3 regions of the Erwinia persicina genome follow, and region 2 is predicted to be linked to each of the others. Evidence: predicted binding sites of a transcription regulator. Region 2 holds the regulator's gene; each other region holds the start of a gene.

The links. The regulator sigma-54, encoded in region 2, starts transcription at its own class of promoters, with help from an activator protein. The targets are predictions, from matches to a motif close to GTTGGCACANNTTTCGCTNT.
Region 1: a site for sigma-54 is predicted at 7,762-7,781, ahead of glnK (P-II family nitrogen regulator). Genes of this name have one in related genera too.
Region 3: a site for sigma-54 is predicted at 1,903-1,922, ahead of glnA (glutamate--ammonia ligase). Genes of this name have one in related genera too.

What each region holds. Positions count from the first base shown of each region.
Region 1 is NZ_CP082141.1:3,507,234-3,517,832, forward strand. It holds gene K6L24_RS16185 (metal ABC transporter substrate-binding protein) at 1-596, opposite strand, end outside; gene K6L24_RS16190 (metal ABC transporter permease) at 593-1,462, opposite strand; gene K6L24_RS16195 (metal ABC transporter ATP-binding protein) at 1,459-2,148, opposite strand; gene K6L24_RS16200 (hypothetical protein) at 2,561-2,914, shown strand; gene tomB (Hha toxicity modulator TomB) at 3,062-3,442, shown strand; gene K6L24_RS16210 (HHA domain-containing protein) at 3,472-3,690, shown strand; RNA gene ffs (signal recognition particle sRNA small type) at 3,751-3,847, opposite strand; gene K6L24_RS16220 (MGMT family protein) at 3,982-4,296, shown strand; gene K6L24_RS16225 (YbaY family lipoprotein) at 4,325-4,882, opposite strand; gene tesB (acyl-CoA thioesterase II) at 5,110-5,970, shown strand; gene amtB (ammonium transporter AmtB) at 6,052-7,353, opposite strand; gene glnK (P-II family nitrogen regulator) at 7,373-7,711, opposite strand; partial or broken gene K6L24_RS16245 (SmdB family multidrug efflux ABC transporter permease/ATP-binding protein) at 7,983-9,726, opposite strand; gene K6L24_RS16250 (SmdA family multidrug ABC transporter permease/ATP-binding protein) at 9,719-10,599, opposite strand, start outside.
Region 2 is NZ_CP082141.1:469,637-480,235, reverse strand. It holds gene lptC (LPS export ABC transporter periplasmic protein LptC) at 1-233, shown strand, start outside; gene lptA (lipopolysaccharide ABC transporter substrate-binding protein LptA) at 205-753, shown strand; gene lptB (LPS export ABC transporter ATP-binding protein) at 759-1,484, shown strand; gene rpoN (RNA polymerase factor sigma-54) at 1,533-2,966, shown strand; gene hpf (ribosome hibernation promoting factor) at 2,989-3,276, shown strand; gene ptsN (PTS IIA-like nitrogen regulatory protein PtsN) at 3,454-3,936, shown strand; gene rapZ (RNase adapter RapZ) at 3,967-4,821, shown strand; gene npr (PTS phosphocarrier protein NPr) at 4,818-5,090, shown strand; gene mtgA (monofunctional biosynthetic peptidoglycan transglycosylase) at 5,194-5,919, opposite strand; gene arcB (aerobic respiration two-component sensor histidine kinase ArcB) at 6,713-9,052, opposite strand; gene K6L24_RS02160 (glutamate synthase-related protein) at 10,062-10,599, shown strand, end outside.
Region 3 is NZ_CP082141.1:4,585,707-4,596,305, forward strand. It holds gene typA (ribosome-dependent GTPase TypA) at 1-1,633, opposite strand, end outside; gene glnA (glutamate--ammonia ligase) at 2,069-3,478, shown strand; gene glnL (nitrogen regulation protein NR(II)) at 3,761-4,810, shown strand; gene glnG (nitrogen regulation protein NR(I)) at 4,818-6,227, shown strand; gene hemN (oxygen-independent coproporphyrinogen III oxidase) at 6,344-7,717, opposite strand; gene yihI (Der GTPase-activating protein YihI) at 7,968-8,495, opposite strand; gene yihA (ribosome biogenesis GTP-binding protein YihA/YsxC) at 9,046-9,678, shown strand; gene spfP (small protein SpfP) at 9,866-9,913, opposite strand; gene polA (DNA polymerase I) at 10,183-10,599, opposite strand, start outside.

The sequences.
Region 1 (10,599 bases), 1.6 Mb from region 2:
TACCGATGTCCAAAGTAGCCAAAAGCATCGTGACTGGTCAGCACTTTCCGTTTTTCCACCGGTATCACACTGAACGCCTTTTGCGCCCAGCCATCCAACTGCTTCAGCTGTGCAATATACGCATTTCCGTGCTGACGGAAATAATCTGCATCCTGCGGATCGGCGGCAATCAGTGCATTCATCACGTTAGTGGCATAAGTCACACCGTTCTGCATACTGTTCCAGGCATGGGGATCGGTGATGGTCTTGCCATCTTCTTCCATGGTGCGGGTATTAATGCCGCTGGAAGCCACAACCGTCTGCCCTTTATAGCCGGATGCCGAAATCAGACGGTCCATCCACCCTTCCATACCCAGTCCACTGACAAAAACAAGATCAGCCTTTGCGAGCGCCTGACTGTCTTTCGGTGTGGGTTCGAAGCTATGCGGATCGCCATTTGGCCCCACCAGACTTTTTACCACCACATGCTCACCGCCGACATTCTTTACGATATCAGCCAGCACGGTAAAGCTGGCTACCGCTTCCACGGTCTTTGCCATCGCTAACGGGGTGGCCATTACTGCTGACACTGCCAGCACTAAAGGTAATTTTTTCATTTTGACTCCTTTGCCATAGACAATGTTTTGCGTCCGGCAAAAATGCCGCCGCAAGGCCCGATTAAAATAGAAATAAAAAACAAAATTGCAGCACTGAGCACCACAGCGGGCCCGGCAGGTAATGAGAGATAAAAAGAGGCATAGAGACCACTGAAGCTGGCGATAGTCGCCAGAATCATTGCGGCGGCCAGCGTGCCGGAAAGATGGCGACTCCAGAAGCGCGCACTGGCGGCCGGTAGCATCATCAGGCCGACACTCATCAGCGTGCCGAGCACCTGAAACCCGGCGACCAGATTCACCACCACCAGCACAAGAAAAATGCCGTGCACCAGCGGCGAGGTCCAGCGGTTCTGGGCGCGTAAAAAAGTTGGGTCGAAAGCATCGATCACCAGTGGTCGGTAGATAAGAGCTAAAATCAGCAAAGACACGCTGCTGATGGTACTGACCAGCACAATAGAGGGAGTATCGACCGCCAGAAGCGACCCAAACAGAACGTGCAGCAGATCAACGCTGGAACCGCGTAAGGAGACCAGAGTGACGCCCAGCGCCAGCGAGCCGAGATAGAAACCTGCAAAACTGGCATCCTCACGCAGTGGCGTATAGCGGCTTACCGCGCCCGACAACAGGGCGACCGTCAGTCCGGCAATTGCCCCACCAATACCCATCGCCACCAGCGAGAGCCCGGAAAGCAGATAACCTATAGCGGCACCGGGCAGCACGGCATGTGATAATGCGTCGCCGACCAGACTCATGCGGCGCAGCAGAAGAAAAACTCCCAGCGGTGTAGCACTGAGCGACAACGCCACGCAGGCGATCAGTGCACGGCGCATAAAACCGAACTCGATGAAAGGTTGTATCAGCATCATATCCGGCTCCCTGCATTGCGAACGAAATCCAGTCCGGTTACGCCGCTGTCGCGGCACGACCATTCACAATGCTGATCCTTCAGGCGTAATACCTGTGGGAAATGTTCCGCCACCGTCGCCATATCATGCAGAACGACAATCAATGTACATCCCGCACGATGGCGCTCTGCCAGCAGCGCCAGCAGCAACGCTGTGGTATCGCTGTCGACTCCAGTGAAGGGTTCATCAAGCAGCAGCAATCCGGCATCCTGAATCAGCAGACGGGCAAATAAAACGCGCTGTAGCTGACCGCCCGACAGGGTGCCGGGTGCGGCATTGACAAAAGGCAACATGTTGACGCGTTCCAGCGCGACCAGAGCCTCCTCCCTCTGCTGCCTGGAAATGCCGCGAAACCAGCCACAGCGACGCCAGAATCCCATCGCGACCAGATCAAACACCGTGAGTGGAAAGCTCTTTTCAAGTTCGGAATGCTGTGGCAGCCAGGCCACGGTCGGACGCGGTAGGGAATAACGAAAGGAGCCACTGATGGCTGGAAGCATTCCACACAACGTTTTCAGCAGTGTTGACTTACCGCATCCATTGGCCCCCACTAATGCCGTCATGCTGCCGTGGCTAAATGTTCCTGACAGCGGGGGGGTTACAGCACGATGCTGGTAGCCTACCACCAGTTGATTCAACAGGATCATCAGCTCGCCGCCCACCACGTCAGCATAACCAGCATCATTACCAGAATGGCCGTGAGCACCACGCGCAGCCATGCCGGGCAGGTTATAAGCGTACCGAAACGTAAAAAAATGGGGGATGTGTTCATAAAAAACCAGATAAAATGTTATAACATAACAATTAAAATATCGTAAAAAGCGCCTCATCGGCACAGTAAAAATGTATCCAGGTATTTCACGGTACGTGAGGTTAGTCGCCCGTTTTTATATAAATAAAATTCAACAAGCCGTAAAGGCTGTGACAAAAGGCGCATTTCAGGTGAAAATAATCAACTGACAAATCATCACCATAGGCTACACTGGATTAAGCAGATGCTTTTATTAACAGTCAGAAACAATAGCCCTGATTAGTAAAAATTAACTCTGTGAGGAAAAAATGCGCAAAACGATAACGTTAAAATATCGTCAAACTCCTCCTGACCCACTAGAATTAATGGGTGTGAAACAACAGATAATTCCCAAAATAGAAGATAATTCTGTAGGTGCTCTGGAATGGTATTCACAGAATGCGCGATATGTTCCCGACGACGACAGAATTATTTCCCTGGAACATTTGCAGCAATCGCGTTATAAACTTAACTATCGTTTTCGCTGGAAGCCGTTCAATGCCTGTCTGGATATAGACGCCTTTGAAACGTCTAACCATTCAGTCAATTTTAGCTATCACCCAGGAGCTCCGGCGTTTGATTTTGCTGATAACCATCGCCATGAAATGTCAGATGAATTGTAATATTGAGTCAGGCATTTAACGCCTAATTAAATTAAGTTATATTTTGTATATACTATTCATAGTTGAGATGTATTTATCACTTCCTGGCACACCCTGTTTAAAAGTGCAGTCATATGGCACGTTTCGCAAGCTATGGAGGGGAAAAAGATGGACGAATACTCACCGAGAAGGCATGATATTGCACAGCTTAAATTCTTATGCGAGAACCTGTACGATGAAAGCCTGGCGACATTAGGTGACAGCCATCATGGCTGGGTTAACGATCCTACTTCTGTTGCTAATCTTCAGCTTAATGATCTTATCGAGCATATTGCAGCCTTTACTATGAATTACAAAATTAAGCACATTGAGGATGTTGACCTGATAAGCCAGGTTGATGAATACCTTGATGACACTTTCACATTGTTCAGTAATTATGGCATTAATGTTCAGGACTTACAGCGATGGCAGAAATGTGCAAAGCGGCTGTTCAACATTTTTGCAGAAGAGTGTTCAACGGCACGTACACAGGCCAGTCATTCCTTTTAGTAACCCATTACTCTTTCTACGGTTTAATAATGACAGACAAACTTTTAACGAAAACTGATTATCTTATGCGCCTGAGACGCTGTCGTTCAATCGACACGCTTGAGCGTGTAATCGAAAAAAACAAATACGAATTATCTGATGACGAACTGGCTGTATTCTATTCGGCTGCGGATCATCGCCTGGCTGAGCTGACAATGAATAAGCTCTATGACAAAGTGCCTGTGGCAGTATGGAAATTTGTTCGTTAAGCGTGTGACAACTGAAGCTGGAGGAAGTGGAGAGAGGCTGGGGGCAGAATTGGGTGGGGGCCCTGCCAGCTACATCCCGGCACACGCGTCATCTGTTACGGCTGCTTCCTTCCGGATCTGACCGAGTTCACAAATTAGCATTGCGGGAGAACCAACCGGGCCCCCATTGAGTGCCCTGGATAACCAGAGCGCAGGCATTATCAATGATGCCCTTGCCAATTGCAAGCCACCCCCTCATGACCGTTGGTTTCTTGCACGATTAGCCGCATATTTCTTTCGGCAGAGATAATCATGACCTTCGAAAACGATAGCTTTCAGCAACGCATCTATCAGATTGTCGCCGCGATCCCTCCTGGTTCCGTTGCCACCTACGGTGACATTGCCCATATGGCAGGTTCCCCACGCGCGGCCCGTCAGGTAGGTGGCGTGTTAAAACGCCTTCCAGCGGGCAGTAAGCTGCCATGGCATCGCGTCATTAACCGGAAAGGGGCGATCTCATTAGCGGGTGACGATCTCAGCAGACAGCGCAACGCACTGTTGAAGGAAGGGATCGCAGTGTCAGCGGAAGGCAATATCGATCTTAAGCGCTACCGCTGGCAGCCTTAAAAACGCCCCTTCCGGGGCGCTGTATCTTTTACAGAGACGTCGGCGCCGGAACGGCTGAAGACGGAGTCACCTGCGTCGGTGACGTGGAGGGTAACGTGGTCGCTGCACCGTTCTGCGTTGGCATAGCCATAGAAGGCACAGGCACCAGCGTCAGATCCTGTTCCGTCCCGCCCGTGGTCACAACCTGCTTAACGGTGTCGGTAATGAACAGCATTTTACCGTCAACAGTCACCGCTGCGCTTAACAGAATACGGGCTCCGGGTTGGACATCTGCCGGGTTGAAAGGCAGGGTAAATTTGAACGGAGCCTGCTTGCCTTCGGTACGCACGGCACGCTGCGACAGCACTTTAGACGGTGCATCTGCCAGAGAGGCATCAGACAGGGTCACGGTCAGCACGGCATCCGGTGGCAGGGCCACTTTCTGACGGATCCAGACTGTCCCGCTCACGTTAGGCTGCTTAATCACCGCCTGCTGCCCGTTCACCTGGGAACCCAGGGTTGGCGTCGGCACATCTTTGCTTTTATCAGCACAGCCTGAAATGGCTACAGCCAGCGCCGCACTACTTAATACATGCCAGTATTTCATTGATAGTTCTCCTTCCAATCAACGCTTACGGCCATCACTACGCCGCAAAAAAGACAGTTCTCTACTGCCTGGGTAGCTTTAATTCTGGCACACGTTCCTGATTTTTTCCTGCAACCCCCTGATAATCTGCTTTTGCCCCCCTCCCCCACAGATCGCATAAACAGACGTTGACGCTAACTGGTCGGATCTCGCAAACTGGAAAAGGAAAAATTATTGAGGAACCGCATATGGGCCAGGCGCTGCAAAATTTGTTAAATCTGCTGGATTTGGAAACGCTGGAAGAAGGCCTGTTTCGAGGGCAAAGTGAAGATCTGGGCCTGCGCCAGGTCTTTGGCGGACAGGTGGTTGGACAGGCACTGTATGCAGCGAAACAGACGGTACCGCAGGCACGTATTATTCACTCCTTCCACAGCTACTTCCTGCGTCCTGGCGACAGTCAGAAAGCCATTATTTATGATGTTGAAAACCTGCGTGATGGCCAGAGCTTTAGCGCCCGACGGGTCAAAGCCGTACAGAACGGTAAACCTATTTTCTATATGACCGCCTCCTTCCAGGGGCCTGAAAGCGGCTTCGAACATCAAAAACAGATGCCTGATGTCCCGGGGCCGGACAATCTGCCCAACGAGACGGAGATTGCCCGCCAGCTGGCACACTACATTCCGGAGAAGGCACGCGATAAATTTCTTTCTGAAAAACCCTTTGAGATCCGCCCGGTTGAGTTTCATAACCCGTTAAAAGGCCACGTCAGCGAACCGGCGCGCTATACCTGGCTACGGGCGAACGGCACCATGCCGGAAGATAAACGCATTCATCAGTATTTGCTGGGCTATGCTTCAGACTTTAACTTTTTGCCTGTCTCACTGCAGCCGCATGGGAAAGGCTTCCTGGAGCCGGGAATGCAGGTGGCGACGATTGACCACTCCATGTGGTTCCATCGCCCTTTCGACCTGAACGAATGGCTGCTGTACAGCGTAGAGAGCACCTCTGCCTCCAGTGCGCGTGGCTTTGTACGCGGTGAGTTCTGGAATCAGCAGGGCGTCCTCGTCGCCTCTACCGTGCAGGAAGGTGTGATCCGCCAGCGATCTTAACCGGCTCCATAAAAAAAGCGGGCCTGATGGCCCGCTGTTTCTTCGGCTTGCTGCGCACCGCCTTTTCAGGCTGACAGCCGCTTACTGGTTGTAAGCATTCTCGCCGTGGCTGTTGACGTCCAGCCCTTCACGTTCGTGCTCTTCCGGCACACGCAGACCAACAATCATATCCGCCACTTTAAAGCCGACGAACGCCACCACCGCCGTCCAGACAATCGTCAGGCCCACGCTGAACAGCTGTACCCAGACCTGATGTCCCATGGTCACGCCTTCTGCGTAGCCTACGCCGCCCAGAGAAGAAGAGGCGAAGATACCGGTCAGGATGCAGCCAACAATACCGCAGACGCCGTGAACACCGAAGACATCGCAGGGATCGTCAACACGCAGCCATTTTTTCAGAATGGTGACGCCCCAGAGACCGGCGAGCCCCCCGACCAGACCAATAATCAGTGCTCCGCCTACGCCCACATAGCCACAGGCTGGCGTGATGGCGACCAGACCGGCAATCACACCCGAGCTGACGCCCAGCAGAGAAGGCTTACCGCGCAAGGCCCACTCACCGAAGGTCCAGCTTAACATCGCTCCCGCTGTCGCAATCACGGTGTTGAGGAATGCCAGGCCGGCAATTTCGTTAGCTGCACTGGCTGAACCCGCGTTAAAGCCGAACCAGCCAAAGTAGAGAATAGCTGTACCGGTAAATACCATCGGCAGGTTGTGAGGTTTGAACGCCTCTTTACCAAAACCGGCTCGTTTACCGACCAGGTAAGCGCCGACCAGACCCGCCACCGCCGCATTGATGTGTACAACCGTACCGCCCGCAAAGTCCAGCGCGCCGTCCTGAGCGAGGAAACCACCTGCCCATACCATGTGCGCAATCGGCAGGTAGGCAAAGGTCAGCCAGATGACGACAAAAATCAGCAAGGCAGAGAAGCGAATACGTTCAGCGATAGCACCCACAATCAGCCCCACGGTGATGCAGGCGAAGGAGGCCTGGAAGGCAACGTGAATGTACTGGTAGTAAGACCCCATCACGGCGGTCGGTGAGATATTTTTCAACATCGCCCAGTTAAAGTTACCGAAGAACGCATTCCCTTCGCTGAACGCCAGTGAGTAGCCGTAGACCATCCACAGCACACAGACCATGGCGAAGGTCATTGCCACCTGAGTCAGCATCGACAGCACGTTTTTAGCGCGGATCAAGCCGCCGTAAAACAGGGCAATGCCGGGGATTGTCATAAACAGCACCAGCGCGGTGCAGATCATCATAAAGGCATTATCGGCTTTATCAGCAACTGCAGGCGCAGCGGCCATTGCCAGCGACGGTAAAAAAGCAGCACCGGCGAGGCCAAACTTAGCGATTTTTTTCATTTTGTCCCATCCCATCATAATTCTGAGCCCCGAATTACAGTGCTGCTTCGTCAGTTTCGCCGGTGCGAATACGAATGACCCGTTGCAGTTCTGCAACAAAGATCTTCCCGTCACCAATCTTGCCTGTGTAGGCCGCTTTGCTAATCACATCGACCACTTCATCAAGCTGGTCGTCTGCAATCGCGATATCAATTTTTACTTTTGGCAGGAAGTTCACGCTGTATTCAGCACCGCGATACAGTTCTGCATGACCTTTCTGGCGGCCGAAGCCTTTGACTTCAGTGACCGTAAGACCCTGAATGCCGATTGACGACAGTGCTTCACGCACGTCTTCCAGTTTGAACGGTTTGATTACCACGGTAACCAGCTTCATACGATCCCCTCCAGTAAAAAAATAGGTTGTTTCACCGACACGAAATGATTAAAGCAAACGCTGTGCCAGAGTTGAAAAATCTGCATTTTTCAGACGATTAGTCAGTCCTGGTCTGAGCCGTAGCTGAGACACAGATCACACAGAAAAGGGAGGCACAATGAGGAGTATAGAAAAAACGCACCAGAAAGGTGCGCTGTGCGTTAAGTCAGTGCATTTGGGGGATGATCGCGGGTTTGATCGCCTGTATTTGGTGCAGCGCAGCGGTAAGCTTTCAGCCGTTTTCAGCGGCCGCCAGCTCCTCACCCGCTAACTGCAATTGATACATCTGCCAGTAGCGCCTGATGGCTGCCGCGCTCCACTGCCTGCCCACGATGCAGCACCAGAATGGTATCTGCCTCGGTGATGGTGGAGAGCCGGTGCGCAATCACCACCAGCGTCGTTCGCTCGCGTATCGCCCGCAGCGCTTTCTGAATGGCCTGCTCAGTACCGGAATCAATATTAGCGGTGGCTTCATCCAGGATAAGGATTTGCGGCGATGCCACCAGCACCCGCGCCATCGCCAGCAGTTGCTTCTGCCCGACAGAGAGGGTGTTCCCCTGCTCTCCCAGCCGGGTATGGATCCCCTCCGGCAGTTCACGCGCCAGAGAGGCCAGTTGCACCGTTTCCAGCGCCTGCCATACAGCGTCCTCACCAATATCGCGCCCCAGGGTCACGTTAGCAAAGAAGGTGTCAGCCAGCACGACGGGATCCTGCTGTACCATCGCCACGCTACCCCGCAGCGCCGCATGGCTGAGGGAAGCGAGCGGACGGCCGTCCAGCAGAATCTCCCCCTGACTGAGCGGATAATAGCCCATCAGCAGATTCGCCAGCGTACTTTTTCCGCTGCCGGTATGGCCGACCAGCGCCACAAAATGGCGCGAGGGCACCGACAGGTTGATATCGGTTAACACCGGACGACCGCTGCGGTAGGCAAAGGTCACATCACGGATCTCAATGCTGCCGCTGCGTAGCGGCTCACTGTCTTCACCATAGGGCTGACGCGGCGCGTCCATCAGTTCAAAAATACGCTCTCCCGCCACAACCGCCTGCTGTAACATCGACTGCTGGGTGGTCAGTTCGATCAGCGGCTCATTTAATCGCCCGAGGTAGTTAATAAAGGCATACAGTACGCCCACCTCAATCGTGCCGACGGAGGTAAAGCCAAACAGCATCATCAGGCCGCAGAGGATCATCGCTGAAAAAAGACTGAGCAGCGGCCGCAGCAGGAAGCCGTCCAGCCGCAGCGTCTGCATCCGCGCCAGATAGTGTGAACGGCTGGCCTCGCCCATCCTTTCGCCAAAGCGTGCCTGCTGGCGGAATTGCTGGATAACGCTCATCCCGTTGATCACTTCATTAAAGCCGTTGTTGATCTCGGCCAGATAGCTGCGGACGCGGCGCACAATTGGCGTGCTGTAACGCTGATAAATCAGCATCACCACCAGCACGGCCGGAAAAATAGTGATCGCCACCAGCGCCATACGCCAGTCAAGGCTGAACATCGCTACCAGCATTGCCCCGACCAGTGCCGCACTGCGCAGTACGGTGGCGACAACGGTGACATACAGGTCGCGCACGACCTCGGTATCATTCGTCACGCGAGAAATAATCTGCCCCACCGGCTGCGTATCAAACGCTCCCAGGGGCTGGCGCAGCGCCGCATCCATCACGTCAGTTCGCAGACGCTGAACCACGCCCACCGCCGCCTGATTAAACAGCAGTGCCTGAGCGTAGTGCAGCGCTGCCGCCAGCAATTGTAATAACAGGAAACTGACGACCAGGCCGGCAGCAAGCCCAACCGGCATGCGGTGTTTCGCCACCATGTTGTCGATAAAGTAGCTGACCAGCACCGGCCCCAGCACCTCGGCGGCGGCGGCCACCCACAGCATCAGTACCGCCAGGCTCAGGGATTTACGCCACGGCGCACCGTAGGACAGCAGCCGTTTGATCGTCGGCCACAGTTGGATGACATTAGCCATGCACAGCTCCCTGTTCTGTTTCATCATCGTCCAGTGCAGCTTCCAGCTGTTGATAACGGTACATATCGCGATACCAGCCCTGTTCTGCCGCCAGTTGCTCATGGTCGCCGCGCTGCGCCACCTGGCCGTGCTGCAGTACCAGGATCTCACTGGCTTCGGTGAGCGCAGAAAGGCGGTGGGCGCTGATGATCACCGTGCGCCCTTCCCCCCAGCTGCGCAGGTTATGCAGGATCTGATGCTCGGTGCGGCCATCCACAGCGGACAGTGCGTCGTCCAGCACCAGAATTTCCGCATCCAGCAGCAGGGCACGCGCAATGGAAATCCGCTGTTTCTGACCGCCGGACAGCATCACCCCCCGCTCTCCGACTTCCGTCTCATAGCCTTCAGGTAAACGCAAAATATCGTCATGGACAAAAGCGAGACGGGCGGCCTGTTCAATTTCACGTTGTGTCGCCCCCGGACGGCCCAGTGCAATATTACTGGCCACGCTGTCGGAGAAGAGGAAGGGGGTCTGACTGACCACGGCCAGACGGCTGCGCCAGCTGTCCAGACGCAGCTGTGGCAGCGGAATATCGTGATAACAAATGTCGCCCTGGTCGATATCAAAGTGGCGCTGGATAAGACTCAGCAAGGTACTTTTCCCCGCACCGGTCGGGCCACACAGTCCCAGCATCTGTCCCGGCTGAAGGCGAACGTGCAGATTGCGCAGCGCAGGCTGTTGCGCCCCCGGATAGCAGAACTCGCTGACCGAGATCGCCAGCACGCCCCGGCCTTCCGGCAGCACTTTATCGCCGTCAACGACGGCCGGCGCTTCCGCCAGCAGCGCCTTAATTCGGGTCCAGGCCGCGCTGCCGCGTTCAACAATGTTAAACA
Region 2 (10,599 bases):
ATGTGGAAGTAAACAGCCTGACAAAAGACGCACAGCTTGAGCGTATCAAAACCGATAACGCTCAGATCAACCTGACGACGCAGGATGTTACCTCTGACGATCAGGTCACGCTTTATGGCCGCAGCTTTAACTCTACAGGTATGAAGATGCGTGGAAATTTACGGAAGAAAACTGCCGAGTTGATTGAAAAGGTCAAAACATCTTATGAAATTCAAAATGAACAAAAGCCTTAAATTACTGACTGCTACCCTCCTGTTCGCGGCGAGCGTTCCGGCTTTTGCCCTGACCGGTGACTCAGAGAAACCGGTCAACGTTGACTCGGAAAATCAGGCGCTGGATATGCAGGGCAATGTGGCCACCTTTACCGGTAAAGTCATTGTGACCCAGGGAACCATCAAAATTACGGCGGATAAAGTCGTGGTAACCCGTCCGGGCGGCGACAGCAATAAAACCATCGTGGATGCCTACGGCAACCCGGCGACCTTTTACCAGATGCAGGACAGCGGAAAACCCGTACAGGGCCATGCGCAAAAAATGCATTACGAACTGGCAAAAGACCTGGTGGAATTAACAGGCAATGCTTACCTGGAACAGCTGGACAGCAACGTCAAAGGCGACCGCATCACCTATCTGGTGAAAGAGCAAAAAATGCAGGCCTTCGGCAGCTCCGGCAAACGTGTCACTACCGTACTGGTGCCGTCACAGCTGCAGGACAAAGGCACACCGTCAAACGGTCAGAAAAAGAGTAACTAACGAACATGGCAACCTTAATTGCGGAAAACCTGGCGAAGGCATACAAAGGCCGTCGCGTGGTTGAAGATGTCAGCCTGCAGGTCAAGTCTGGCGAAATCGTGGGTCTGCTTGGCCCGAACGGCGCGGGTAAAACCACGACGTTTTATATGGTCGTAGGCATTGTCCCTCGTGATGCCGGCCGCATTATCATTGATGATGAAGATATCAGCATTCTGCCGCTGCACGCGCGCGCGCGTCGGGGTATTGGCTATTTGCCACAGGAAGCGTCTATTTTCCGTCGTCTGAGCGTGTTTGATAACCTGATGGCGGTACTGCAGATCCGTGAAGATCTTACCAGCGAACAGCGCGAAGACCGCGCGAATGAACTGCTGGAAGAGTTTCATATCGCGCATCTGCGTGACAGCCTGGGCCAGGCACTTTCCGGCGGTGAACGTCGCCGCGTAGAGATTGCCCGCGCACTGGCCGCCAATCCGAAGTTCATCCTGTTGGATGAGCCCTTTGCGGGTGTTGATCCGATTTCCGTCATTGATATCAAGAAGATCATTGAACATCTGCGCGACAGTGGCCTGGGGGTTCTGATCACCGACCACAACGTCCGTGAGACGCTTGCCGTCTGTGAGCGTGCCTATATCGTCAGCCAGGGGCATCTTATCGCCCACGGCACCCCGGAAGCGATCCTGGCCGATGAACAAGTTAAGCGTGTCTATTTGGGCGAAGAGTTCAGACTCTGATAAGGTGTTTGCATTCGGTAGGTTTTCTGGGGAATTAAGACTCTGAACATGAAGCAAGGTTTACAACTCAGGCTGAGTCAACAGCTTGCCATGACGCCACAGTTGCAGCAGGCCATTCGCCTGCTGCAACTCTCTACGCTTGAACTACAGCAGGAAATTCAGCTGGCGCTGGAAAGTAACCCGTTGCTTGAACAAACCGACATTCATGAAGAAGTCGATACCCGCGAATATCAGGAAACTGAAGCGCTGGATACCCGGGAAGCGCTGGAACAGAAGGACATGCCTGAAGAACTGCCGCTGGACGCCACCTGGGACGAAATTTATACCGCAGGGACCCCCTCCGGTACCGGGACGGATTATCACGATGATGAACTGCCCGTCTATCAGGGTGAAACTACCCAGACGCTGCAGGATTATCTGATGTGGCAGGTGGAACTGACGCCGTTCACCGACACCGACCGGGCGATCGCCACCTCGATTGTGGATGCGGTGGACGATACGGGGTATCTGACGGCCTCGCTGGAAGAAATTCTGGAAAGCATGGGCAGCGACGACCTGACTATCGACGAAGTGGAAGCGGTGCTGAAACGTGTACAGCGCTTTGATCCGATTGGCGTTTGTGCGCGTGATTTACGCGACTGTCTGCTGGTTCAGCTTTCACAGTTTTCTGCCGACTTTCCCCTGCTGAAAGAGGCTCGCCTGATTGTCAGCGACCATCTCGACCTGCTGGCGAATCATGATTTTCGGAGTCTGATGCGCGTCACCCGCCTTAAGGAAGAGGTGCTAAAAGGTGCGATGCAGGTAATTCAGACCCTTGACCCGCGTCCAGGGCAGTCGATTAATACTCAGGAACCCGAGTATGTCATCCCTGATGTGCTGGTCCGCAAAGTCAGCAACCGCTGGACGGTTGAACTGAATGCAGATAGCGTGCCGCGCCTGAAAATCAACCAGCACTATGCATCGTTAGGTTCCAGCTCACGCAGCGACAGTGATTCGCAGTTTATCCGCAGTAATCTGCAGGAAGCGAAATGGCTGATAAAAAGTCTGGAAAGTCGTAACGATACGCTGCTGAAAGTCACGCGCTGCATCGTTGAACAGCAGCAGGCTTTTTTTGAGCAAGGTGAAGAGCATATGCGTCCCATGGTGCTTGCGGATATCGCCAGTGCCGTTGAAATGCATGAATCGACGATTTCCCGTGTGACCACCCAGAAATATCTGCACAGCCCACGGGGCATCTTTGAACTGAAGTATTTTTTCTCCAGTCACGTCAACACCGAGGGCGGAGGCGAAGCCTCATCCACGGCTATCCGTGCGCTGGTGAAAAAGTTAATCTCGGCGGAGAATCCCGTCAAACCACTCAGCGACAGCAAGCTGACCTCCATGCTTTCCGAACAGGGAATTATGGTCGCAAGGCGCACTGTGGCAAAATACCGAGAGTCTTTATCCATCCCGCCATCAAATCAGCGCAAACAGCTGGTCTGAACGAACTGAGAAGGAAGACACTATGCAGCTCAATATCACTGGACAACACGTTGAAATCACCGAACCACTGCGCGAATTTTTGACTGAAAAGTTTGCCAAACTGGAACATTATTTTGATCGCATTAATCAGGTCTATATTGTGTTGAAAGTGGAGAAAGTGACACAGATTGCAGATGCTACGCTGCATGTGAACGGCGGGGAGCTGCACGCCACCTCGGAAGATAAAGATATGTACGCGGCGATTGATGGGCTGATCGACAAGCTGACTCGCCAGTTAAATAAACATAAAGACAAGCTCAAACAACACTAAATTCACCATGCATTGATGGTTTTTCAGCAATGACCCCTTTTAAGGTTAAGCTGAAAGCAGTATCGGCTCGTATTCTTCCGGGGATATGAGCCGTTAATCAATACGTCATGTTAATCTCTTACTTCGAACCAGGGAGAAGAGTGACTTGCCTGCGGCAGTGAAAAGTTAAGTGAAACTATGATGAACAATGATTTGAAACTGGAACTGGGCTCCGTGCTGAGCGTCTCATGTACCCGTAATGGTGTACATTGCCAAAGCAAAAAACGGGCGCTGGAAATTATCAGCGAACTGGCAGCTAAACAGCTTAACCTTCCGCATCAGACAATTTTTGAAGCTATTCTGACGCGTGAGAGGATGGGGAGTACCGGTATCGGTAATGGCATTGCCATCCCGCATGGCAAGCTGGAGGAAGATACGCTGCGTGCTGTAGGGGTTTTTATTCGCCTTGATCAGCCCATCGCGTTCGATGCCATTGATAATCAGCCTGTGGACCTGCTGTTTGCCCTGCTGGTGCCAGCCGATCAATGTAAAACACATCTGCATACGTTGTCTCTGGTGGCCAAGCGCCTCGCAGACAAAACCGTACTGCGGCGTCTGCGATCCGCCCAGAGCGATGAAGATCTCTACGCGATCATCACGGAAGATCACGAACAGAGCTAGTCAGGCAGGTTAAATGAGGGGAATTGTGAAATGGTGCTGATGATCGTCAGCGGTCGTTCAGGCTCAGGAAAGTCAGTGGCATTACGCGCACTGGAAGACATGGGGTTTTACTGCGTGGACAACCTGCCCGTCGTCCTGCTGCCTGACCTGGCGAACTCGCTGGCCGAACGCAACATATCTGCTGCGGTAAGTATTGATGTCCGCAACATGCCGGAATCACCGGAAGTGTTTGAAACCGCACTCAACAGTTTGCCGGACTGTTTTTCGCCACAACTTCTGTTCCTGGATGCTGACCGTAATACCTTAATTCGTCGTTACAGCGATACGCGTCGTCTGCATCCCCTCTCCAGCAAAAACCTGTCGCTGGAAAGCGCCATTGATGAAGAGAGCGATCTGCTGGAGCCTCTGCGTTCCCGCGCCGATCTGATTATTGATACCTCAGAAATGTCAGTCCATGAACTGGCAGAGATGCTTCGTACACGCCTGTTAGGTAAACGTGAACGCGAGCTGACGATGGTGTTTGAATCATTCGGCTTCAAGCACGGTATTCCAATTGATGCTGATTACGTGTTTGATGTGCGCTTTTTGCCCAACCCCCACTGGGATCCCAAACTGCGTCCGATGACCGGACTCGATCGTCCCGTGGCGGCTTTCCTCGATCGCCACACGGAAGTGCATAATTTTATCTACCAGACCCGCAGCTATCTGGAACTGTGGTTACCGATGCTGGAAACCAATAACCGCAGCTATCTGACTGTTGCCATTGGATGCACAGGCGGCAAACACCGTTCGGTGTATATTGCCGAGCAGCTGGCGGACTATTTCCGCTCGCGGGGTAAAAACGTTCAGTCCCGTCATCGCACGCTGGAAAAACGCAAATCATGACTGTGAAGCAAACCGTTGAGATAAAAAATAAACTGGGAATGCACGCCCGACCAGCGATGAAGCTGTTCGAGCTGGTGCAGAGCTTTGACGCTGAAGTGCTGCTGCGTAATGAGAGCGGTACAGAAGCTGAAGCCAGTAGCGTGATTGCGCTGCTGATGCTCGACTCCGCCAAAGGCGGACATATCGAAGTTGAAGCCAGCGGACCGGAAGAAACTAAAGCACTGGCGGCAGTCATCGACCTGTTTAACGCCGGGTTTGACGAAGAGTAATCTCCTCATCTCCATCCTCAACAGGCCGACCCTGACGGTCGGTCTCCGTTTAACTCTCTTTATCCGTTCCGCCACGCCACCGGCCTGAGCCCGGCCTGCGGTTTTAACGCAGCTGATGTTCCCTGAGGAACCCTTCTCCGCCCAGCTGACGCATCTGACGCATGATCCACTGCTGACGCTGGCGTACATAGCCTGAAGGTGCATCTGCGCGGTAACGTATCGGATTAGGCAGAACCGCGGCCAGCAGCGCTGCTTCGGACAGGCTCAAGCGGCTGGCCGGCTTGTGGAAATAGCGCTGAGAGGCCTCCTCCACACCAAATACCCCCTGCCCCATTTCTGCCACATTCAAATAGACGGTCAGAATGCGACGCTTCGTCCAGACGGTTTCGATGCCCACGGTCAGGCCGGCTTCCAGGCCTTTACGCACCCAGCTACGTCCATCCCAGAGAAACATATTTTTGGCGGTCTGCTGTGAAAGTGTGGAAGCACCGCGCATGCCGGCCTTTTCACCGCTGCTGTCCAGCACTGACTGGATAGCGGCCACGTCAAAGCCCCAGTGGGTCGGGAATTTTTGATCTTCAGAGGCAATGACGGCCAGCGCCATCCACGGCGAAATCTCATCCATCCCCACCCAGTCAGAGTGCGCCACATAGTCAAAATCACCGTTGAGCCAGGCACTGACCTGCCTCTCAACCATCACCGCAGAAAACGGCACTGGCACAAAGGCAAAGAGGATAATGCCGCTCAGCCATAGACCCGCAACGCCCAGCACCAGGCGGAGTAAAATTGCTTTAATCCGTGTAAAACCCCGTGATTTATTGCGTCTCATTACTGAGGATCCCGCCCATATTTATCAGTATGAAAATTCACCAGCAATACTCCACCATTGTTAATTAACCCTACATAACCGGAATCGGTTCCATTAAATCACGCCGTTTATATATACTCCACGACGATTCTGTCAGCTGCTGAAAATGCATTAAATCAATTGGTTCACTCTGCTTATAAATTTCAGCAGGTCGCTTTCCGAAATCATGGCACTGCAAATGAAATAAACACTCCGTTCCGGCAATAATTGACGTTTTTTACTCATAAATTGCGGCTGGTACGAGCAGTTAATCTTGCTGAACGGAGTCAGCTTTTATCTGATACGGGACAGTAATGTGAGAATTTTTGCTAGCAGAAACCAAAACGTTTCGGAAACAAGGATCAAATAAACAATAAAGCACTTATAAAACAATACATTAAAATATCACCAACGCCTTTCCGGCTTCCTTCCCGATGACAACGAAAATCCTGTCAGCCAGAGGAGACGGTTCCGCTCCTCTGCTTACTTCAACAAAAGCCTGACTGTACAATATTTATGCAGATCATCGTAAATATTCATTACTTGCTTGACTACATATCTAAAATCGGGTCTTCTATTTAGGAACACTGCTCAACATCACACATTTTAATGAATCCAGTAACAAGTGGTGAGAGATTTGCTAAAGTAGTGACTGAGCTTTTTAATGTTCACCCAATACCAAACCTGTGCTCCAGACGATTCTAATCAGAACAGCACAGGTTACCAATTTCCCTGGTGTTGGCGCAGTATTCGCGCACCCCGGCTTCGGTCGGGGTCATTTTTTTTCAGCATCCGTCACCCACTGCCGTAATACCTCAACATCCTTGCGCCACTCCAGTTTCAGTTCATCAATCCATTCCTGAACATTATCCCACCAGGCGGGTAATTCCGGGCTCTGAATCTGTTTTGCAATCTGCTGCAAATGCGTCAAGCCCACAGATCCTGCTGCGCCCTTAATTTTGTGCCCTTCCTCTGCAATCCCTTTCTGGTCACGAGCCATCATGTTGGAGTCCAGCACGGCCAGATAGCCAGGCATCATCTGCTCGAACATCGCCAGACTTTGGTGGATAAGGGTCGGCCCGACCAGTTCGATATATTGCTCCAGCATCGGAACATCCAGCAGTGCCAGTTTTTTATCATCCATCATGCCATCCTGTTCAGTAGATAAATCATCAGTCTGAAAATCCCAGTATTTTTTAATCATGGCCGTGAGAGCAGGAACCGCCAGGGGTTTGCTCAGTACATCGTCCATACCGGCATCAAAATATTCGCGTTTATCTTTCAGCACGTTCGCCGTCAGGGCCACCAGTGGCGGAAGCTGTTCGCCTGCGTGACGCTGATGAATAATACGTGCCACGTCCAGACCGGTCATATCGGGCAGTTGGATATCCAGCAGCACCAGATCAAACTCATCCGGGTCAAACATCTCCAGCGCGGCCTGCCCGGTCATCGCCACTTCTACGCTGCTGCCCAGTTTTTCCAGAACTGAGCGGGCAACCACCACATTCAGCTCAATATCCTCAACCAGTAAGATATGCAACGCAGGCAGTGGCAGATCGTCTTCCGTCTCTTCATCTTGCCGCTCTTCTTCCACACGGGGCGCATTGAGCGTCAGGGTGAAGCAGGAACCCTGCCCTGGTGAACTTTGTACGCGGATATCACCGCCCATACTTTGTGCCAGACGGCGGGAAACGGCCAGACCGATACCTGTGCCGGTCGCGGGTTTGCCGCCACGTTGATCTTTTACCTGGTAATACATGGCGAAAATTTTATCCTGCTCATCCTGCGGGATACCCATGCCAGAGTCCTGCACTTCAAAGCACAGACAGTCATCCTGTTGATAGCCGACACGCACCACGATTTCCCCCTGCTGAGTAAACTTCACCGCGTTACCGATCAGGTTCCACAGGATCTGGCGCAGACGGGTCCCATCGGCGATAATTTTTTGCGGCAGCGGCAGGTCAGGTGCCAGAACAAATTTCAGCCCTTTTGGTTCAGCCAGCAGGCCGGAGATATTTTCCAGGTCGGCCAGGAAGCCAGTGAAATCGATGGGCTGATTGTCCAGCTGCACTTTTCGCCGCTCGATTTTGTCCATTTCAATCACATCATTAAAAATATTGCCCAACGTAATGGCAGAGACATGAATCGTTTTCAGGTATTTCAGCTGCTCGTGATTGAGATCCGTATCCAGCAGAATGCGGCTCAGGCCAACAATGCCATTAAGCGGCGTACGAAGCTCATGGCTGATCGTAGAGATAAAGGTGGTCTTCTCCCTGCTTGCGTTCTCTAACGCGTCCTGGTAACGCTTACGCTCGGTTATATCGCGTCCAAACCCCATTAACCCGCTCCGTTTGCCCACGCGGTCATAATAAGGGACTTTGCGTATCTCAAAGCAGGCTTTGCGGCCGTCGGGATAATCCAGCCACTGTTCGTAGGTCAGAGAGACATTATGGCGGAACACTTTCTCATCGGTTTCCAGCACCTTAGTTGCCGCATCGTCGTCATAGACCTCTTTCGGCGTTAAACCGATAAGCTGTTTTTCGCTTTTTCCGGTCAACAGTTCCATGGCACGGTTACAACCAGAGAATTGCTGGTCACTGTTGCGGTAGAACACCAGATCGGGTGAAGCATCGAGGAAGGAGCGCAGGAAGGAGGATTGTTGTTCAAGTTCGATTTGTGCCTCTTCACGCCGCGCCATCTCCTCTTTGAGCTTTGCCATCACCTGCAGACGTGCCTCTTCGGCCTTGATGCGGTCGGCAATCTCCTGGTTGAGCTGGGTAATATTGCCCTGCATTTGCTGGTTCAGCTCAAGGTCACGATTGCGCATCTCCTCCAGCTTATCCACCAGCCTGGCCAGACGCTGACGCGATTCCTCTAACTGTTCCACGACCACCGACAGGAAATAGACGGCCCACGGGGTGATCAGCAGACCGAAAAAAACCGACCGCACCATATCAATGCTTTCGACATGGCCGCGAAGCACCATCGTCACCGCCATCTGCACTATCATGGCCAGCACGACCAGTGCGGATGCCAGCAGCAAAGAGAAGCGTACCAGCCCAAGTTTGACCATCAAATCAACATAGTACTGCGCTAATAAACGAATTTGTTTCATAAAGGATCCCTTCCAGCGTGATAACGGCAATCATACCGGAATTGACCAAAAGACCAACGCGCTATCTCGCCGTCCGGCCCTCGGGAGAGTGCACGATAACCGTGCAGCAGCACCGACATCCCTTCAGCCGTTACCACAGGATTATCGCCCCCCATGCTGCTGAAGGGACGGGAAAGGAAGCAACCCCTCTCCTGCCTGGGTTAACGCTGGAAATGTCCGGCGTTCCCCTTTCGCGTAAAAAGTTGCCAACGGGGATATTGACTAAATTTTATAACTGCATAATCTGTAAGGCCGCTCTGGATTCGGCGCGCCTTTCTCATGTTGATAGTTTTCATAGCGATGCCCTGTATCCTGCGCATTCCCTTGTCACACCTAACGAATAACCATTCATAATAAATGAAATATTAATCACGTAACTTCTGATTAATTTTACTAATGATGCCCCCCTGTTTAATTCAAATAATCGCAACAGTTAAAAACAGTGCGTTCCTGCGGCCATAACCATCACAGCAGCATATTATGCTGGCATTACCCCCAGCACCAGCATGGTGCAGAGATTTGCGTACTGCCCTATAGTGAGTCAGCTCACACTTCTCTCCCCTTCGCCCTCCCTTCAATAGGGTTAAAATATCGCATTAAAACTCTTAAAATCAATGAGTTAATACCAAAAAGGCATGAAAAGGTATCAGTAAGATCGCTATTTGACCTGAGTTCGCTTTCCCGATAAGTTGGAAATCCGCTGGAAGCTTTCCTGACGGGCCAGTGTCTCGGCATATCTATGCAGCAAGTAGACTCCCTCGTGATGTAAGTTATCTCCAATTTGAGACCCGGAATTTCGTGAGCAACTCATTCAAGGACGTGTCAGGTCAATGTCCCTTGATGAAATGTTCGGAGTCACGGTGTCTGCGTTTTAGCGGCAAGAAAATGATACAGAACCAGAGAAGACACTCCGTGGCGCTCTGAGCCTGAAGAACAGTGGTAATGTCAAAAGCAGTTAAGGAGGCCCTCAATGTCCAACTCAAAACCTTATCCCTATGGCTTGTATGATCCATCAAAAGACAGTGACAGCTGCGGTGTGGGTTTCATTACTCGTAAGGACGGCGAGCAAACTCATGAGGTTCTGCAGATGGCACACAGTGCCCTGTGTACTGTTCCTCATCGCGGGGGCATGTCTGCCGAAGGCGTAGGTGACGGCGCCGGGGTTAACGTCGACCTCTCTCTGCATTTCTTCCGCAAAATTACCGGACAGCCACTGGAAGCCGGCCGTTATGGCGTCGGCAACTTCTTTGTGCCGAAGGACAGTACGCTGCGTGCCAACGCCGAGCGCCTGGTGGAAGAAACCCTGGCCGCTTATAAACTGCCAATCCTCCTCAAACGTGATATGCCCCTGGATACCAGCGTACTGCGTCCGGCGGCGATTCAGTTCCAGCTGCCTATCGTGCAATGGGTGTTTACTGCCCCGGACGATATCAGCAATCAGATTGACTTTGAAAAACGTATCTACCGTGCCCTGCTGGATATCGAAGCCCGCGCCTTTACCGAAAGTG
Region 3 (10,599 bases), 550 kb from region 2:
TGGTCAGCTTCTTACCGGTCAGGCAGTTTACGGTCAGGTCGTTTGAACGTGAGTGAATACCGATGATCTGGCCTTCATACACTTCAGCACCGTGGCCGAGGAACAGCTTACCGCGATCCTGCAGGCTGAACAGGGCGAACGCTACCGCTTTACCCTGGCCGTTAGAGATCAGTACGCCGTTCTGACGCTGGCCCACTTCGCCCTGACGCACGTCGTCATAGTGGCTGAAGGTGGAGTACAGCAGACCGGTGCCGGAGGTCATGGTCATGAATTCGTTACGGAAACCAATCAGACCACGGCTTGGGATCTCGTAGTCGAGACGCACACGGCCTTTGCCATCCGGATCCATGTTTTTCATGTCACCTTTACGCTCGCCCATCGCCTGCATCACAGAACCCTGATGCTGCTCTTCGATGTCGAGGGTCACGTTTTCGAATGGCTCTTGCTTACGGCCTTCGAATTCACGGAAGATAACTTTAGGACGGGAAACCGCCAGCTCGAAACCTTCACGACGCATGTTTTCAATCAGTACTGACAGGTGAAGCTCACCACGACCTGAGACGCGGAAGGCGTCAGCATCAGGGGTTTCTTCAACACGCAGTGCCACGTTATGCACCAGTTCTTTGTTCAGACGGTCAAGGATCTGACGTGAAGTCACATACTTACCTTCTTTACCGCAGAACGGAGAGGTGTTAACGCAGAAGAACATGGTAACGGTTGGTTCATCAACGCTCAGGGCTGGCAGCGCTTCCACATTCTGCGGGTCGCAGATAGTGTCAGAGATGTTCAGCTCGCCCAGACCGGTGATAGCGATGATATCGCCAGCTTCCGCTTCAGTGGCTTCGATACGCTCCAGGCCCATATGGGTCAGGACTTTACCGACTTTCGCGTTACGGGTTTTGCCTTCGCTGTTGATCACAGTGATCTGCTGGTTCGGGCGAACCTTACCGCGTTTGATACGGCCGATACCGATAACACCCAGGTAGTTGTTGTAGTCCAGCTGAGAGATTTGCATCTGCAGCGGAGCTTCCAGTTCAACCTGTGGTGGTGAGACGTGCTGAACAATCGCTTCGTACAGCGGGGTCATGTCTTCCGCCATATCGTTGTGATCCAGGCCTGCGATGCCGTTCAGGGCAGACGCATAGATCACCGGGAAGTCGAGCTGTTCGTCGGTCGCATCAAGGTTAACGAACAGATCGAAGACCTGATCAACAACCCAGTCAGGACGCGCACCAGGGCGGTCAACTTTGTTAATTACCACGATCGGCTTCAGACCATTAGCAAACGCTTTTTTGGTCACGAAACGGGTTTGCGGCATCGGGCCATCCATTGCATCCACAACCAGCAGCACCGAGTCGACCATAGACATCACACGCTCTACCTCACCGCCGAAGTCGGCGTGTCCTGGGGTATCCACGATGTTGATGCGGTAGTCATTCCATTTAATGGCGGTGTTTTTTGCGAGGATGGTAATCCCACGCTCTTTCTCCAAATCGTTGGAGTCCATTACGCGTTCGGTTGCTTCGGTGCGGGCATCAAAGGTCCCGGACTGCTGCAGCAACTTATCAACCAGGGTAGTTTTACCATGGTCAACGTGGGCAATAATGGCGATGTTACGCAAATTTTCGATCACAGCTTTGCCTCAGGCATTTAGAAATAGCGCGCTATTGTACACGGATTAATCGAAGGACTGAACAGGATCACATATTTCATATAAAGATAACTGTCCGGATTGCTTTTATAGCCATTTTCAGTGCAAAGAATGCACTGTGACGAAAAATTGCACCAAAACAGTGCCCATTAATCACTCAATAGCACCAAAATGGTGCGCGACTTCCATTGTGGTGCAGTCCCCGTTGTACGAGAGAGTGCATCATAGCGCTTTTTTCATGAAATAAAAAAGTTGGCATAGATTTCGCAATTACTCATTAAGCGAAAAACACCAGTTTCCACAACGGTTGATAGCGCGGCAGAGATCTTTATTATCGGAGTAAGCGCCCTGAAACGCAAAGCGCAACCGTGAAGTTCACTGTCACGACGACAATGACAAAATCCAGGAGAGTTAAGTATGTCCGCTGAACACGTTCTGTCGATGATGAACGAGCATGAAGTCAAATTTGTTGACCTGCGTTTTACTGACACCAAAGGTAAAGAGCAGCACGTGACTATCCCCGCTCATCAGGTTAATGCTGACTTCTTCGAAGAAGGCAAAATGTTTGACGGCTCCTCTATTGGTGGCTGGAAAGGTATTAACGAATCCGACATGGTTCTGATGCCTGACGCCACCACGGCAGTCATTGACCCGTTCTTTGCAGATTCTACCCTGATCATCCGTTGTGACATCCTCGAGCCAGGCACGATGCAGGGCTACGACCGTGACCCGCGCTCTATCGCGAAACGCGCTGAAGATTTCCTGCGCTCTTCCGGCATTGCAGACACCGTTCTGTTTGGGCCAGAGCCAGAGTTCTTCCTGTTTGATGATATCCGTTTCGGCAGCAGCACCTCCGGTTCTCACGTCGCTATCGATGATATCGAAGCTTACTGGAACTCCGGTAAAGAGTACGAAGGCGGTAACAAAGGCCACCGTCCGGGTCTGAAAGGCGGCTACTTCCCGGTGCCACCGGTTGACTCCTCGCAGGACATTCGTTCTGCCATGTGTCTGACGATGGAGCAGATGGGCCTGGTGGTTGAAGCTCACCATCACGAAGTCGCGACTGCGGGTCAGAACGAAGTGGCCACCCGCTTCAACACCATGACCAAAAAAGCTGACGAAATTCAGATCTACAAATATGTGGTACACAACGTCGCTCACGCATACGGTAAAACAGCGACCTTTATGCCAAAACCGATGTTTGGCGATAATGGCTCTGGTATGCACTGCCACATGTCTCTGTCAAAAGGCGGCACTAACCTGTTCGCCGGCGACAAATACGGCGGCCTGTCTGAAATGGCACTGTTCTACATCGGCGGTGTCATCAAACATGCTAAAGCCATCAACGCCCTGGCGAACCCGACCACCAACTCATACAAGCGTCTGGTACCAGGCTATGAAGCACCGGTGATGCTGGCTTACTCTGCCCGTAACCGCTCTGCTTCCATCCGTATTCCAGTGGTTGCCAGCCCGAAAGCCCGTCGTATTGAAGCGCGCTTCCCGGACCCAGCCGCTAACCCGTACCTGTGCTTCGCTGCACTGCTGATGGCTGGCCTCGACGGCATCATCAACAAAATCCACCCTGGCGATGCGATGGACAAAAACCTGTACGACCTGCCACCAGAAGAAGAAGCAGAGATTCCAAAAGTAGCAGGTTCTCTGGATGAAGCCCTGGCGGCCCTGAACGAAGACCGCGAGTTCCTGACCCGTGGTGGCGTGTTCACTGACGATGCAATCGAAGCGTACATTGAACTGCGTAAAGCTGAAATGGACCGCGTTCGTATGACACCGCATCCGGTTGAGTTCGAACTGTACTACAGCGTTTAACATCGCATTTAAGTTTGAAGTAAGCCCGACGCACTTTTCGTTGCAGTAAGGCGGCCAAAGAAAGTCGGATGCGCTGAGTAAAATCAGGTCATTCGGTTAACGGAGGAAAGCCATTCATGCTGCGACGAGAAAGGCGGCCGGGGTTTTGTTGCCGTGGAAACTTTCAGCCCATCTCAGGATGGGCTTTTTTCACCGCAAATTCCCCGTTTAACGGGGTAGTTTTCGGGTTATATGGCTATAATGCACTAATTTGGTGCAAAAAATTCTTCAGGAGAACGCTGTATGGCTACCGGCACGCCGCCCGATGCTGGGCAGATTCTTAATTCACTGATCAACAGTATTTTGCTGGTTGATAGTGAGTTGGTGGTCCATTACGCCAACCCCGCAGCACAGCAGTTGCTGGCTCAAAGTTCCCGTAAGCTGTTTGGAACGCCTCTGCCGGAGTTGATGGGTTATTTTTCCCTGAATATTGAGGTCATGCTCGAAAGTCTGGACGCAGGACAAGGCTTTACCGACAGCGAAGTGACCCTGGTGGTCGACAGCCGGGCGCACGTGATGTCGCTTACCGCGCAGCGTCTGCCTGATGGACTCGTTCTGCTGGAAATGGCGCCCATGGACAATCAGCGCCGCCTTAGTCAGGAGCAGCTTCAGCATGCGCAGCAGGTCGCCGCGCGTGATTTAGTGCGTGGCCTGGCACATGAAATTAAAAACCCGCTGGGGGGATTACGCGGCGCGGCGCAGCTGCTGGCCAAAGCGCTTCCCGACCCGGCGTTAACGGAATACACAAAGGTCATCATTGAGCAGGCCGACCGCCTGCGCAATCTGGTCGACCGCCTGCTGGGCCCGCAACAGCCGGGGATGCATGTGACACAGAGCATCCATCAGGTCGCGGAACGGGTGGTCAATCTGGTGTCGATGGAGCTGCCCGACAATGTGTCGCTGGTTCGTGATTACGACCCAAGCCTGCCGGAGCTGCCGCACGACCCCGATCAGATAGAGCAAGTCCTGTTGAATGTCGTACGTAACGCCCTGCAGGCGTTGGGTGAGGCAGGTGGCACCATTATTTTACGTACCCGGACGGCGTTCCAGCTTACGCTGCACGGCACACGCTATCGCCTGGTGGCGCGCATCGATATTGAAGATGACGGCCCCGGCATTCCGGCACAGCTGCAGGACACGCTGTTTTATCCGATGGTGAGCGGTCGCGAGGGCGGCACCGGGCTGGGATTATCCATCGCCCGCAGCCTGATCGATCAGCATTCGGGAAAAATAGAGTTCCACAGCTGGCCCGGACACACTGAATTCTCGATTTACCTGCCTATTCGCCAGTGAGGTTTCTATGCAACGAGGGATAGTTTGGATCGTCGATGACGACAGCTCCATCCGCTGGGTGCTTGAACGCGCGCTCACTGGAGCGGGTTTAACCTGTGCAACGTTTGACAGCGCCAGTGAGGTGCTTGAGGCGCTTGCGAGCAAAACCCCGGACGTTTTACTGTCCGATATTCGCATGCCCGGGATGGATGGTCTGGCTCTCCTGAAGCAGATCAAGCAGCGGCATCCGATGCTGCCGGTCATCATTATGACCGCGCACTCCGATCTGGATGCTGCCGTCAGCGCGTATCAGCAGGGTGCCTTTGATTATCTGCCCAAGCCTTTTGATATTGATGAAGCGGTGGCGCTGGTGGAACGTGCCATCAGTCACTACCAGGAACAGCAGCAGCCCCGTAATCAGCCAGTCAGCGGTCCTACCACCGACATTATTGGTGAAGCCCCGGCGATGCAGGATGTGTTTCGTATTATCGGTCGCCTGTCGCGCTCGTCGATCAGCGTACTGATTAACGGCGAGTCGGGTACCGGTAAAGAGCTGGTGGCCCATGCGCTGCACCGGCACAGCCCGCGTGCTAAGGCACCGTTTATTGCCCTTAATATGGCCGCGATCCCCAAAGACCTGATCGAGTCTGAACTGTTTGGTCATGAGAAAGGCGCCTTTACCGGTGCCAATCAAATCCGCCAGGGACGCTTTGAGCAGGCCGACGGCGGTACGCTGTTCCTTGACGAAATTGGCGATATGCCACTGGATGTCCAGACCCGCCTGCTGCGCGTGCTGGCCGATGGCCAGTTCTATCGCGTCGGCGGCTACGCCCCGGTGAAGGTGGATGTGCGTATTATTGCCGCCACGCATCAGAACCTTGAGCTGCGCGTGCATGAAGGGAAATTTCGTGAGGATCTCTTCCACCGCCTGAACGTGATCCGCGTGCATCTGCCGCCGCTGCGCGAACGGCGCGAAGATATTCCGCGTCTGGCCCGTTATTTCCTTCAGGTCGCTGCCCGTGAACTGGGCGTGGAGGCCAAAATCCTCCATCCGGAAACAGAAACTGCACTGACGCGTCTGCACTGGTCCGGTAACGTTCGTCAGTTGGAGAATACCTGCCGCTGGCTGACCGTGATGGCCGCCGGTCAGGAAGTGCTGATTCAGGATCTGCCGCCGGAGCTGTTTGAAACCTCGACGCCGGAAAGTCCGGTACAATCGCTGCCGGACAGCTGGGCCACGCTGCTGGCACAGTGGGCTGACCGTGCGCTGCGTTCCGGTCATCAAAACCTGCTGTCAGAAGCCCAGCCGGAGATGGAGCGGACGCTGCTTACCACCGCTCTGCGTCATACTCAGGGCCATAAGCAGGAAGCGGCACGTTTGCTGGGCTGGGGGCGCAATACCCTGACGCGTAAGTTGAAAGAGTTGGGAATGGAATAACCCGTTGACCTCATCGGGGCAGGCCGGAAAAAGAAGGTCTGCCCCGAAAAATCCTCGCACGTCACTCTTTGTGAGATCGCTAAAGGGATCGACCTTGTCCCGGTCGACACATCCAGTCAGATCACCCGTGAGAATTGCGCACCAGACGCTTTCTCCCGCAGGTAGCGATCAAAGCACATACAGATGTTCCTTATCAGCAATCGTCCCTTAGCAGTGACCACAAGGCCATTATCGTGGTATTCCACCAGCCCGTCCTCAATCAGCGGCAGCAGCGCTGAAAGATCGTCGGCAAAGTACCGGCGGAAATCGATGCTGTAACGGGCTTCTATCTCGCTGAATGACAGCGAAAAATTGCAGATCAGGTTTTTAATCACGTCACGACGCAGGCAGTCATCCTCGCTGAGCTGCAGGCCGCGCCACAGGGCCGTTTTTTCTGCCCTGAAAGCCGCATAATAGTGCTTCAGCTCTTTTTGATTCTGTGCGTAAGTGTCCCCGATCATACTAATGGCCGACACGCCCATGCCCAGCAGATCGCTATCGCCCTGCGTGGTGTAGCCCTGGAAATTACGATGCAGCTCACCCGCACGCTGGGCCATCGCCAGTTCGTCGTCACGGCGGGCAAAATGGTCCATACCAATAAACTGATATCCCTGAGCCGTCAGCGTGGCGATGGTTTGCCGTAAGATATCCAGCTTTTCCCGGGCCTCGGGCAGATCCTGATCTTTAATTTTACGTTGCGCGGGGAAGAGTGCCGGCATATGGGCATAGTTAAAAACACTGAGGCGGTCAGGGTTAAGCTCAACGACCTTTTGCAGGGTGAAGGCAAAACTCTCCGCCGTCTGCAGGGGCAGACCGTAAATCAGGTCAATGTTGGTGGAGGCATAGCCCAGCTCACGCGCCCGGGCCATCAGGGCAAAGATCATCGCCTCATCCTGCACGCGATTCACCTTCTCCTGCACCTGCTTATTGAAATCCTGTACCCCCATGCTCAGACGGTTAAAGCCTTCCGCACGCAGATGATTAAGTACGTCGAGTTCAATTTCTCGCGGATCGACTTCAATCGATATCTCTGCGTCCGCGGCAAAGTGAAAATACTGACGCAGGCAGGTCATCAGGCGGCTAATTTGAGCCGGGGTGAGAAACGTTGGCGTACCGCCGCCCCAGTGCATCTGGCTCACCGTGCGCTGGCGGAACAGCGGCGCGCGTGCGGCAATTTCCTGTATCAGCACATCCAGATACTCATCCGCTTTGTGCTGCTGGCGTGTCACCTGCTTATTACAGCCGCAGAAATAACAGAGTTTGTGGCAAAACGGAATATGCAGATACAGTGACAGAGGGCGATCGGGATAACGTTGCGTTGCCTGCATAAAGACAGACTCATCGTAATCCTGACGGAATTCGAGTGCGGTCGGATAAGAAGTATAGCGAGGGCCGGCGATGTTGTACTTCTGGATCAGTGGGAGATCCCACTCGGTGGTCTGTAATTTCATGCTCACTTCCTTATCGTCGTCGCATAGACCGCCGCGTGACAGGAAGCTGCTGGCTGACGATCCTGCTGCGCAGCCGGGTTTTCAGCCGCGATAGCCGCTGTAGTTTAACGAATAACCACCCCAGCCAGCACAGCAGAATCAGCGCGATAATTGATCCAGGCCAAATCATCACCAAATACCCTGTAAAGATAAAGCAGCGCTCATTTGCGCTGCCTCAAGGAACGTCAGAGAAACAGGATATCGCCGGCGATCAATCTTTGCCCTTCAGCAGACGGTACATATCTTCTTCCGCCTGCTCATCTTCAGCGCCATCGTCCAGGGCAATGCCTAGCTGCTCCATCAGGACATCAATGCGGTCCAGTGAAGCATCCAGCCAGGCCTGATCTTCTGCCGACAGGGCGTCACCATTTTCCAGACGATCGAGCAGGGTATCCAGACGTTCATCATTTTCCAGCTGCGCCAGTTCTTCTTCCGGCGACAGGATCACTTTTTTCTCAGGGGCAGGTTTCGCGGCTTTAACCGGCTTTGGCTTGCTGGCCACCACATCGCTACCCAGCGCGACCGGTTTTTTACTGCCGATACGCGGATCTTTGGCAGGTTTGCCGTTGGCGTTTTTCTGACTTTCGGTGACCGGGTTCGCGCGGCTGCCGGAAGCATGACCACTGTGCTTTTTATCACGTTTGCGGTCACGTGCTTCCTGGTTGATCTCATCACGCGTTTTACGTTTCACTTTAGCTCCCGGTTTTTTATCCTGGGGCGTGCGTGCGGGTTGCTTCATGGTTTCTGCTCTCAGACGTTTATCTTCAGTATAGAATTGCCGCGAAATCTAGCAGAAAGCAGGCAAAGAAAAAAGGCGCCAGGTCACCCTGTCGCCTTTTTTCGCACCTTCCGCGGAAGGACTGACAATGTCAGCATCCTTATTAGCAGCCAGCATCCCTGTTTTCCGTTGCCATTGCTTAATCCTGTTAGCATTCCTGATTCCCTGTCGCGCACACCTGTGCACATCTCCTTCCCCGCCCGGGATCGTCCTGATACTCCTTGAGCGCTTCATCCTGAAGTGAAATATCCTGTTTCTGCCTACAAATGTAGACTAACCAGTCCAGCAAACAAGGTGACAAAGGTAATTTTTACTCTGTTTTTTTAGGACTTTTCTCAAGCCACTGAAAATTAGTAAAAAATCCATTTTTATAGAAACAAAATGCAGAGTCCGCTGGCAATCCGAATGGTCAATGTCTCACAAGCACCGTTCAGGCAGTGTCTTACCGGGCGCTTTGCTGCCATACAGGGTATAATCAGCGCAATTGCCCTTTTTATCTGGAGTATCTATTTTGTCTGGCTGGAATTATCACGTCACCCATTTTGTCACCAGCGCCCCTGATATCCGCCACCTGCCTGCCGATACCGGCATCGAGGTTGCTTTTGCCGGACGTTCTAACGCGGGTAAATCCAGCGCGCTGAATACGCTGACCAATCAGAAAGGCCTCGCCCGTACCAGTAAAACCCCGGGTCGAACCCAATTAATTAACCTTTTCCAGGTGGCTGAAGGCTATCGTCTGGTCGACCTGCCAGGTTATGGCTACGCGCAGGTTCCGGAGGAGATGAAGTTAAAATGGCAGCGTGCGCTGGCAGAATATCTGCGCGATCGTAACTGTCTGAAAGGGCTGGTCGTGCTGATGGATATCCGCCATCCGCTGAAAGATCTCGACCGTCAGATGGTGATGTGGGCAGTGCAGAGTGGAATTGAAGTGCTGATCCTGCTGACCAAGGCCGACAAACTGGCATCCGGCGCGCGTAAAGCACAGCTGAATGCAGTTCGTGAAGAAGCGAAAACCTTCCTCGGTACGGTGGATGTTGAAGCGTTCTCATCCCTGAAGAAGATTGGCGTGGATAAACTGAGTCAGAAGCTGGACAGCTGGTATCGCGATATCCCGCCGGCAACAGAAGAAGAAAGCGACAGCTGAGAATAGTGTGTTCTTTCGACCTGAAACGGGCGTAACAGTCAGACGGCCAGAACATGAGCCCCTGAGCAGAGTGTGCAGTCAACGATCGGGGCGCGTGAGCGCCGCTGATACAGTCACGACGTCAGGGATGCTGGTAACAGACAATAAAAAACGCCCCAGTCATTACTGACTGGGGCGGCTAAAATATTCAGCCAAATCCGATTACGTGAAGTAAAAGGTCTGAAAGATAGAACATCTTACCTCTGTACCCTACATCTGAAACTTTACATCATTTTTTGAGCGCTCAAAAGCGTTTTTTGTAGTTAATTTTCAGAAAACGACATCCATTATCCAACTCAAGTCACAGAAAACCACCTAACGTGTAGCTTAATTACTAAAAAAGTGTTTTAGCAGAAACGCTTAGCCGGGGTGGCGCTATCCAGCGTAAACAGGGAAGTGCTGAACCGTTTAAAGCGACAGGCTGATGATGTGATTAAACTCAGCCTGTCGCGTCAGGTCTAAATGTTAATGAGCTTCGTCCCAGTTATCTCCTACACCAATATCAACACGTAGCGGGACATCCAGTTTCATACTCCCTTCCATTAATTCACGGATTTTCGCTGATGCCACGTCGACGGCACCGGACTGAACCTCAAACACCAGTTCATCGTGTACCTGCATGATCATTTTTACGTCCCCGCTGGTCTGAGGCTTCAGCCACTCATCAACAGCGATCATCGCGCGCTTAATGATATCCGCCGCGGTCCCCTGCATAGGGGCATTGATCGCCGCTCGCTCTGCCGCCTTACGGCGCATTGCATTGCTGGCTTTAATATCCGGGAGGTAAAGACGTCGGCCATCCAGCGTTGAGACATAACCTTTTTCGGCGGCCAGCTCACGAGTGCTTTCCATGTACTGCAGCACCCCTGGATAACGCTCGAA